DNA from 3 places in the Vibrio sp. 704 genome. Region 2 is predicted to be linked to each of the others. Evidence: predicted binding sites of a transcription regulator. Region 2 holds the regulator's gene; each other region holds the start of a gene.
The links. Region 2 encodes CRP, which controls carbon source genes, mostly activating them, when cyclic AMP is high. Its sites were predicted from a motif close to TGTGANNNNNNTCACA; they were not measured.
Positions count from the first base shown of each region.

Region 1: a site for CRP is predicted at 839-854, ahead of cytR (DNA-binding transcriptional regulator CytR). Genes of this name have one in related genera too.
Region 3: a site for CRP is predicted at 2,160-2,175, ahead of R7R24_RS17255 (NupC/NupG family nucleoside CNT transporter). Genes of this name have one in related genera too.

Region 1 covers NZ_JAWOUH010000006.1:112,281-115,562, forward strand. The annotation lists gene priA (primosomal protein N') at 1-804, shown strand, start outside; gene cytR (DNA-binding transcriptional regulator CytR) at 1,108-2,136, shown strand; gene ftsN (cell division protein FtsN) at 2,361-2,909, shown strand; gene hslV (ATP-dependent protease subunit HslV) at 3,025-3,282, shown strand, end outside.
Region 2 covers NZ_JAWOUH010000029.1:30,138-33,419, reverse strand. The annotation lists gene R7R24_RS22920 (hydrolase) at 1-186, shown strand, start outside; gene R7R24_RS22915 (YheU family protein) at 220-432, shown strand; gene R7R24_RS22910 (phosphoribulokinase) at 558-1,427, shown strand; gene crp (cAMP-activated global transcriptional regulator CRP) at 1,668-2,300, shown strand; gene R7R24_RS22900 (DUF1338 domain-containing protein) at 2,437-3,228, opposite strand.
Region 3 covers NZ_JAWOUH010000014.1:23,314-26,595, reverse strand. The annotation lists gene deoC (deoxyribose-phosphate aldolase) at 1-148, opposite strand, end outside; gene R7R24_RS17260 (hypothetical protein) at 239-373, shown strand; gene R7R24_RS17255 (NupC/NupG family nucleoside CNT transporter) at 732-2,015, opposite strand; gene R7R24_RS17250 (TatD family hydrolase) at 2,220-2,993, opposite strand; gene R7R24_RS17245 (DUF5363 family protein) at 2,980-3,177, opposite strand; gene prfC (peptide chain release factor 3) at 3,272-3,282, opposite strand, start outside.

The sequences.
Region 1 (3,282 bases), on a different contig from region 2:
GGCTCACAACAACCGGTAATTCATCAATGTCAGGGGTGTGGTTCAACTCAATTGGTTACCGTCGGCGTAGGAACGGAACAACTCGAACAACAATTGGCTCAGTTATTTCCAGAATACAAAGCCATTCGCATCGACAGAGACAGCACACGTCGCAAAGGTAGTTTGGAAGATGCCCTTGAATCGATTCGTAAAGGTGAACATCAAATTCTGATTGGCACCCAAATGCTGGCTAAGGGGCACCATTTTCCAAATGTAACGCTCGTTGCTCTTTTGGATGTTGATGGCTCTCTTTATAGTAGTGACTTCCGCGCTTCCGAGCGACTAGCGCAGTTGTTTATTCAAGTCGCAGGTCGTGCCGGCCGCGCAAGTAAACCTGGCGAGGTTATCCTACAAACCCACCATCCTGAGCACAGCTTGCTGCAGGCCCTGCTTCAAAAAGACTATCGCCACTTTGCTATGACAGCTCTGGAAGAACGCAAACTGGCTCAGCTTCCGCCTTATAGTTTCTTGACTCTGTTTAAAGCAGAGGCGAACCAAAGTGAGATAGTTGAAGACTTCCTGCGTCAAGTTCGCTTTACGTTAGAGTCACACCCTCTGTTCGATGATTCCTGCATGGTGTTAGGCCCTACTCCTTCACCTTTGGCCAAGCGGGCTGGTAAATACCGTTGGCAACTATTACTGCAAACTCAGCATCGTTCATTGATGCAAAAGTTATTAACCAGTGCCAAACCTGCTATTGAGTTGTTGCCAAACGCTAAGAAAGTACGCTGGAATTTAGACATAGAACCACAAGATCTCAGCTAGCAAACGTTTAACTATGTAATGAATTACCATTTAATGTGACCAGAATCACACCAAGATTACAATTTTTGTTAAACAGACCGTAACTTTCACTTTAGAAATGAATAGACTATCCAAATTAGAAAAGTCTAAAGTGACTTGTTTGCACAGGCTTAGATTAAAACAATGACTATTCCCACAAATTGATATCGCGGTGAAGAATCCATTTTCCCACTCGTTAACACGAACTGAGCGAAGAGCAAATACAGCTCTAACTCGGTTTGATTACTCTGATTTCAAACCGGAATAACGTCATCTTGGCAAAAAATAAATGAGAGGTTAAAAACTATGGCGACAATGAAGGATGTTGCCCAGCTTGCGGGAGTGTCTACGGCTACGGTATCTCGAGCCTTAATGAATCCAGAGAAAGTCTCTTCTTCTACAAGAAAGAGAGTAGAAGATGCCGTACTTGAAGCGGGTTATTCTCCAAACTCATTAGCGCGTAACTTACGTAGAAACGAATCAAAAACCATTGTTACTATCGTTCCCGACATCTGTGATCCTTATTTTTCTGAAATTATTCGCGGTATTGAAGATGCAGCCATGGAACATGGCTATCTAGTCCTGCTGGGCGATAGCGGACAACAGAAGAAACGCGAAAGCTCTTTCGTTAACCTCGTATTTACTAAGCAGGCAGATGGAATGCTACTGCTTGGTACAGATCTACCATTCGATGTCAGTAAGCCAGAGCAAAAGAACTTACCTCCGATGGTAATGGCGTGTGAATTTGCGCCAGAGCTCGAGCTTCCGACAGTACATATTGATAACCTGACCTCAGCATTTGAAGCGGTGAATTACCTGACCCAATTAGGTCATAAACGCATTGCTCAAATCTCTGGACCAGATACAGCAATATTGTGTCAGTTCCGCCAGCAAGGCTACCAACAAGCCCTGCGCCGTGCCGGCATCAATAAAGATCCACAATATAGTGTCATTACTGAGTTCTCTTTTGATGGCGGAGCAAAAGCCGTTCGTAAACTGCTCGAATTGCCAGAACCACCAACGGCTATTTTCTGTCACTGTGACACAATGGCCATCGGCGCAATTCAAGAAGCGAAAAAGCTTGGCTTACGAGTACCGCAAGATCTCTCTGTTGTGGGCTTTGATGACATTAACTTCGCTCAGTACTGCGATCCACCGTTGACCACCATCTCTCAACCTCGCTATGAGATTGGTCGACAAGCGATGCTAATGATGCTCGAGATGTTAAAAGGCCACGACGTGCATTCAGGCTCGCGTCTGCTTGAAACTAATCTCGTCATTCGTGGAAGTGCAGCGCCACCACAGCGCCCTTAACCTAAATATTAGGTATTCATCCCCAAAGCGGTGCTAAGGCGCCGCTTTTTATTTACCCCTCCTGCTTTTTGTATATCCCCAAATAAATATAAGCGAGAACAGAAACACACTCCTACACTCGGGCGTTGTCGCGCTTTAGCTATCAAGATTCTATCAATAGGGTGTTTTCTCAACTCGTTCTGGATTAACATATTTGCAAGAATCCTTGATGACCAGAAATAACCGTGGCAAATAGAGATTATGTAAGACGGGGGCGAGGCGCCCCAAAAAAGTCGACAAAAAAACAGCCGCCGAGAAGAAAAAAACCTTGGCGCAGTGGCCTGCTCGCTATCTTGCTCGTGGGCGGTTTTGGCTATGGTCTTTACCTTTTGAGTAGTGACCCAGAACCTAAACAACCAGCCGTGAAGCAGCCAACAACCACTGTAAGCAAACCAAAGCCGAAAAAAGACTTGCCGCCACCACCAGAAGAAAAATGGGAATATGTTGAGTCACTACCGAAACGTGAAGTTGAAGTTGTGGCCAAAGAAATTGAAGTTTCTAAAATTCCTTACATCATGCAGTGTGGCGCGTACAAAACCCAGGCACAAGCCGAAGAGCGTAAGCTTGCAATCGCGTTCCAAGGGATGTCGAGCAAGATTCGTAAGAAAGAAGGCAGTTCATGGTATCGCGTGGTGCTAGGTCCGTATAAGTTCAAACGTGATGCAGAACGTGACCGTCATAAACTGCAACGCGCGAAAATCGAGCCGTGTGCGATTTGGAAAGAAAATCTTTAAACTCAGGCCCTAGGAGCTAAGATCCTAGGGCCTTTCTTTTTGCCCCCTTGAATCCCCATTTCTCCTCCCCCATATACTGAATTAAATCCAAAGAGAAATAATCAAGAGGTCGACTGTGACTACCATTGTATCTGTACGTCGAAATAATAAAGTCGTCATCGCGGGTGATGGCCAAGTATCTCTAGGCAATACCGTAATGAAAGGTAATGCGCGCAAAGTTCGCCGCCTATACAACAACCAAGTACTAGCGGGCTTTGCCGGCGGTACTGCGGATGCCTTCACCCTTTTTGAGCGCTTCGAAAGCAAACTGCAAATGCACCAAGGTCACCTAACCAAAGCGGCAGTTGAGCTAGCTAAAGACTGGCGTAGCGAT
Region 2 (3,282 bases):
GTGATACCGAAGTTTGTTTTGCCAGATAACATTGATTACCGTCTCTTTGAACACGGTGGCCATGTTGGCTTCCTAACAGGAACGGCGTTAAAACCTAAGTTTTGGTTGGAGGAAGCGCTGCCCGCGTATTACGAAAGTATCGCCGCAGATTACCTTTCTGCTGTATCCAAGCAACGAACGCAGTAAACTAGCCGCTCATCATAAAAGTTAGAGGTATTTATGGTCATTCCATGGCAAGACATTGCGCCGGAAACATTGGAAAACTTAATTCGTGAATTCGTCTTACGCGAAGGAACGGATTACGGAACCGTCGAGGTTTCTTTGCAAGACAAAATTGATCAAGTTAAAGCTCAATTGGAAAAAGGTGAAGCGGTTATCGTGTTCTCTGAGCTACACGAAACCGTCGATATTCAGCATAAAACAAAATTTTAGACCCTTCACATTTTACCGTATCCCACTCGATGACAAGGTATTGTTACGTGCTATAGTGGGATATCGACCGTGCAGTAGTAACTCTACTGCACATTACAGGTAAGTAATTTTCGACAAGGTTTGTCATGTCAGCGAAACACCCAATTATTGCGGTTACTGGTTCGTCCGGTGCCGGCACGACCACTACATCTGAAGCCTTCCGTAAAATGTTCAATATGATGAACGTTAAACCCGCATGGGTTGAAGGCGATAGCTTCCATCGCTTTACTCGCCCAGAAATGGACATCGAAATTCGCAAAGCCCGCGAGCAAGGTCGACACATTAGCTATTTTGGCCCACAAGCTAATGACTTCCCGGGATTAGAAGAGTTTTTCCGTAAGTTCGGGCATGATGGTACTGGCAGCGTGCGCCGTTATCTGCACACGTTTGACGAAGCGGTTCCCTACAATCAAATGCCAGGCACGTTTACACCGTGGCAAGACTTACCCGAAAACAGCGACGTGCTGTTTTATGAAGGGTTACATGGTGGCGTGGTCGATGGCGATGTTAATGTTGCTCAACATGTGGATTTCTTAATCGGCATGGTGCCGATTGTGAACTTAGAGTGGATACAAAAATTCGTACGTGACACTCGCGATCGCGGCCATTCGCGTGAAGCGGTAATGGACTCAATCGTGCGATCCATGGACGATTACCTCAACTATATCACTCCGCAGTTTTCTCGTACTCACATCAACTTCCAGCGCGTACCGACCGTTGATACTTCCAACCCACTTAATGCAAAAGGCATCCCTAGTTTGGATGAGAGTTTTGTAGTGATTCGCCTACGCGGTATCAAGAATGTCGACTTCCCATATCTGCTGGCCATGATTGATGGCTCATTCATGTCACGCCACAACACGATTGTCGTACCCGGCGGTAAGATGAGCTTTGCAATGGAGCTCATAGTTCGGCCTATCCTACAACAGCTCATCGAAACAGGGAAAATTGGCTAAAAACCTGCCTGCGAAGATGTTTACTTTTCATACCGTGATCATGTGCACAGTTTTGCTTACAAAATCTCAATCATGGCACGATTAAAATCAAGAAATCGTTTTCGAAAAAGGATACTATTTCTTACCGAAACACAAGAGAGCTTGCAGCATATAAAAAGTGCTCTTATTCTAGTAGGCCTAATTCAGGCTTAGCTAAAATATGGATAGCGCAAGCGTACCCTGCAGAGGAAGTGAGATATTATGGTTCTAGGTAAACCTCAAACCGACCCAACATTAGAGTGGTTTCTTTCACACTGTCATATTCATAAGTACCCTTCAAAGAGCACGCTAATTCACGCGGGCGAAAAGGCAGAAACTTTGTACTACATCGTTAAAGGTTCTGTTGCGGTTCTTATCAAAGACGAAGAAGGTAAGGAGATGATCCTTTCTTACCTAAACCAAGGAGACTTTATTGGTGAACTTGGTCTATTCGAGGAAGACCAAGAGCGCACAGCTTGGGTTCGTGCTAAATCTCCTTGTGAAGTTGCTGAAATTTCTTTCAAGAAGTTCCGTCAGCTTATCCAAGTAAACCCAGACATCCTAATGCGCCTTTCTGCGCAGATGGCTCGTCGTCTTCAAGTAACTAGCCAAAAAGTAGGTGACCTGGCGTTCCTAGACGTAACTGGTCGTATCGCTCAGACGCTTCTGAACCTTGCAAAACAACCAGACGCAATGACTCACCCAGACGGCATGCAAATCAAGATCACTCGTCAAGAAATCGGTCAAATTGTTGGCTGTTCTCGTGAGACAGTGGGTCGTATCTTGAAGATGCTAGAAGAGCAGAACCTAATCTCTGCTCACGGTAAAACCATCGTGGTTTACGGTACTCGTTAATCTCGAACTAGAGTGACACGAACAAAATTATAAAAGCCACCAATGGCAACATTGGTGGCTTTTTATTTACTCATGACCAAATGAGATAGGGTGCAGCGAACACTAATGAGTAAGCTTAACAGGTTAACCCTAAAACTTAGCCATTCGTACTTTCAAAGATTTTGTCAGCTGAAGCGGCCACGAAACCTGGGTACAAATCACCATTTTCCATCGGATAGCGCTTAGCAAATTCATAAAACCCGCCAGGGATAATTTCAGTGCCTTCGCTAAAACGAACCGCTACTTTATCTGCCATGGTCGATGACTGCTCTAGCAACACCTCAGGAGTGCCCTTCACTTCACCACCATTTTCATTAATGGTAAACCCAGCGGTACGCAGATGATCGTTTACCTGCTTCACTTCTTCATATTCATTGAGTTGGTTAACGCTCACCGTGAAGTGGTTTGCTCCGTAACCATGCGCCGCAAGCCAAGATGCGTACTCACTTTCTTTAGCCAACGTTTGGTAATCAGCAAAGCTTAAATCCCACAAGCGTCCACCATGTAAGAATGCGCTATCGTTCAGCTTGTCAGCATCGACTTGTGCCACCAAATTTTTCACAATCTCTTGTAGCTCAGGCGAGCACTCTTCAACTTTTAGCTCACTAATAAATACTTTAGGTTGCTTCGGATCTGGGTGCTCATAGTGCTTAGCAATCAGCTTTTTGCTTTCGAAAACGTAATCACCACACGCCTTGTAACCAATAGCTACAAATGGCTTAGCTAGAGTTTCAATACCAAGAGGCGCGATATTGAAGGTACGTAAAGCTATATGATCATTAATCAGAGGCTCATCTTCTTGAAGCAGCTGATGCACTTTAGCCGCCGAAGGGCAAAGACGTTGAATGTAATCTTGCCATAGCGATTCAAATAACACATCGGGCGTCATAACGACTCCTTGTTACGAGATGTAGAGTTTAAAGGTAAGCGGAAGTTGGCTGCT
Region 3 (3,282 bases), on a different contig from region 2:
GGTAAATACAAATTGCAGCTGTGTTGCCTACTGCTGTTTTCGCGTCATGACATAGTGAGATCACTTTTGCATCAGTGTCATCGTCATTCAACGTAGTTAGGTCCATAAGTTTAAGTGCACGTAGCGCTGCTGCTTTTAAATCGCTCATTTCTATCTCCGATCAATATTCAAAAAATTCACTACTCAGCCTTACATCACGTCTTTAACTATAATCAACAAGTCGAGACAATGTGAGTAAATGGCTAAACAGTCTATTAATGAACGGACTTGGTTCCCTGAAGACTCGGCATATACAGCGAAAATTTATCATATGCCAATTGCTATCCTTGTCACCGCACAGTACCAGTTTGGCCTATGGCACAACAATCTATGATTGCGGTGTCTTTAATATCACATCACAAAGCAAAACGCCTATTAGATCTAATATTGCAGGGCAATTCATTTGCCCATCGATTATGTAATATTCATTACGTGATTAAGAATCAAGCTTAACCACTATCCTGTGATTAATACATTATAGAGTTTCACCGCAAAACTGTAGCACCAAATAGAGCGCAAACGGTTTGTATCTCAAAATTTCCTAGCCCCTATTCCATTGACTGCGTAATACCTCGACTAAGGCAAACACCCGATGAAATTTTGGAGCCCGAAAAACGAAAAATGCCCCGCAGCAATCTCTTGCTACAGGGCATGATGTAAAACGGCGTCTATATATTAAGAACCGATTCTAATTATAGTGCTGCAAGGCTTAAGCAGAAGCCTGCAATTGTCGCTGCCATAAGGTTAGACAACGTACCTGCAAGAACTGCTTTAACACCCATGCGAGCGATGTCACTACGACGGTTTGGTGCAAGGCTACCTAGACCACCAAGTAGAATCGCGATAGAAGAAAGGTTCGCGAAACCACATAGTGCGAATGAGATGATAGCTGTTGTCTTCTCAGACATTACTTCACCAGTTGCCGCGATTACTTGAGCGTTTTCACCTAGGTATGGTGTGAAGTTCAAGTAAGCAACGAATTCGTTCACTACGATTTTCTGACCGATGAATGAACCAGCTGTTACAGCTTCTGCCCATGGAACACCGATTAGGAATGCTAGTGGAGAGAACGCGTAACCTAGAATTAGCTCTAGTGTTAGTTCTGGCATGCCGAACCAACCACCGATGCCACCTAGCATACCGTTGATTAGCGCGATTAGACCAACGAATGCGATTAGCATTGCACCTACGTTAAGCGCAAGTTGTAGACCAGAAGCCGCACCGCCCGCAGCTGCGTCGATTACGTTAACTGGTTTGTCGTCACCGCCGTCCATCGCTTCTTCGATACTTTCGTGAGGCTGGTCAGTCTCTGGGTGAAGGATTTTAGCGAACAGTAGACCACCTGGTGCTGCCATGAATGATGCCGCAACTAGGTACTCTAGTGGAACACCCATAGATGCGTAACCAGCTAGCACACCACCAGCAACAGAAGCTAGACCACCACACATTACCGCGAATAGCTCTGATTGAGTCATTTTTGGAACGAATGGACGAACAACTAGAGGTGCCTCAGTTTGACCTACGAAAATGTTAGCTGCTGCTGACATTGATTCCGCACGCGAAGTGCCTAGCGCTTTTTGTAGTGCGCCACCAAGAATCTTGATAACCCATTGCATAACGCCAATGTAGTAAAGAACTGAAATCAGTGCAGAGAAGAAGATCAGTGTAGGAAGAACACGGAATGCGAAGATGAAACCGCCGCCGCCGAATACTTCGAACATCTTGTCAGAAACAAGACCACCGAATAGGAATGATGAACCATCGTTACCGTAGTTGATAACGTTAGAAACACCTGAAGAGAAACCGTTTAGTAGATCACGGCCCCAAGGTACATACAGAACAAATGCACCTAATGCGAATTGGATAGCGAATGCGCCACCCACAGTTCTAAAGTTGATAGCTTTTCGGTTGTTAGAAAATGCCACTGCAATCGCAAGAAGCACTACCATACCGATTAGGCTCATAAACAGGCTCATAGTTTATGACTTCCTTATAAGTTATTTATTGGCGTGTTACAAAATGGAGCTATAAAGCGGGGGCAATTATACTCATGCAGAATCAATTAAAGTAATGCCAGCCTCACACTTTCCTATAAGATTCATGATTGATTCAACCAGCTTTGTGAGTTAATTCACAATAAGCAGGAAAACGTTTTCGATTTCAAACCACATCTTTAGATTTTATTCACATATCGAGAAAGCAAAATTGCTATTTTTCCACAGTTGAGAGGCAATCGATTGCTTTCGGCCGTTATGCAACTCTACGAGCTCATTAAAGACGTGAATGAGTTTGGCTGGGTGATTTGACTCCCCTTGATATCCAAGTATAGGCATATCTGGTGCGTCTGTTTCGATTACTAGGTTTTCGAGTGGTAATTTTTGAATTGCGTCGCGTGTTTTCTTGGCTCTTGGGTAGGTAATCGTTCCTCCTACACCGATAAAAAAACCTAATTTGACCCACTCCATGGCTTGCTGATAACTCCCAGAAAAAGCGTGTAGCACACCACCTCTAGGGAGATTCGCCGCTTTCACCATTTGAATGAGGCGATTGTGCGCTTTTCGGCTATGTAAAATAACTGGGAGTTCGAAGCGTCTAGCCAGCTCAAATTGAACTTCAAGTATCTTTTCTTGCAACTGTGGATCAACATCAATGGCAAAATCTAAACCACACTCTCCTATTGCCACGCACTGCTGCCCTTTTTGATTTAGATAGCCTTCTAGCTCTGTAAGGTGCTGCTCAACGTTATCTTCAAGAAAATACGGATGAAAGCCGAGCGCATAATACAAATTGGCATGTTGCTCTGCCAAAGTTTGAATACGAGCCCAGTTTTGCGGACCGACGGAAGGAATCAAAATTCTTGCGACGCCTTGCGTTTGAGCAAGCTCAAGTTGATGTGCAAAGTCATCTTGAAACACATCAAAATCAAAGTGGCAGTGCGTATCAAAGAGCTTCATCTTGACGCTTTTTATCTGTATCTGCGGGCAGAAAATCAGAGGATGGTTGGGCTTCACTCTTCTCTTCAGTTTGATGGGCTGGGTCTTTTCGATATGGGACACAACTGCGTTTCTGATCGGGAGTTAACCCCATCTCTTTACACCAGTTGTCGTAACGCTTTAGCCCACGTTTAAACCAATTCATATCTTATCCTTATATAAAAACGCCCTTGGCTAAGTTTATAGCCAAGGGCGTTTTAAAATCTAGTTTGCGTTAAGGCTTACCCTAACCGTGCAAATTAGTGCTCAC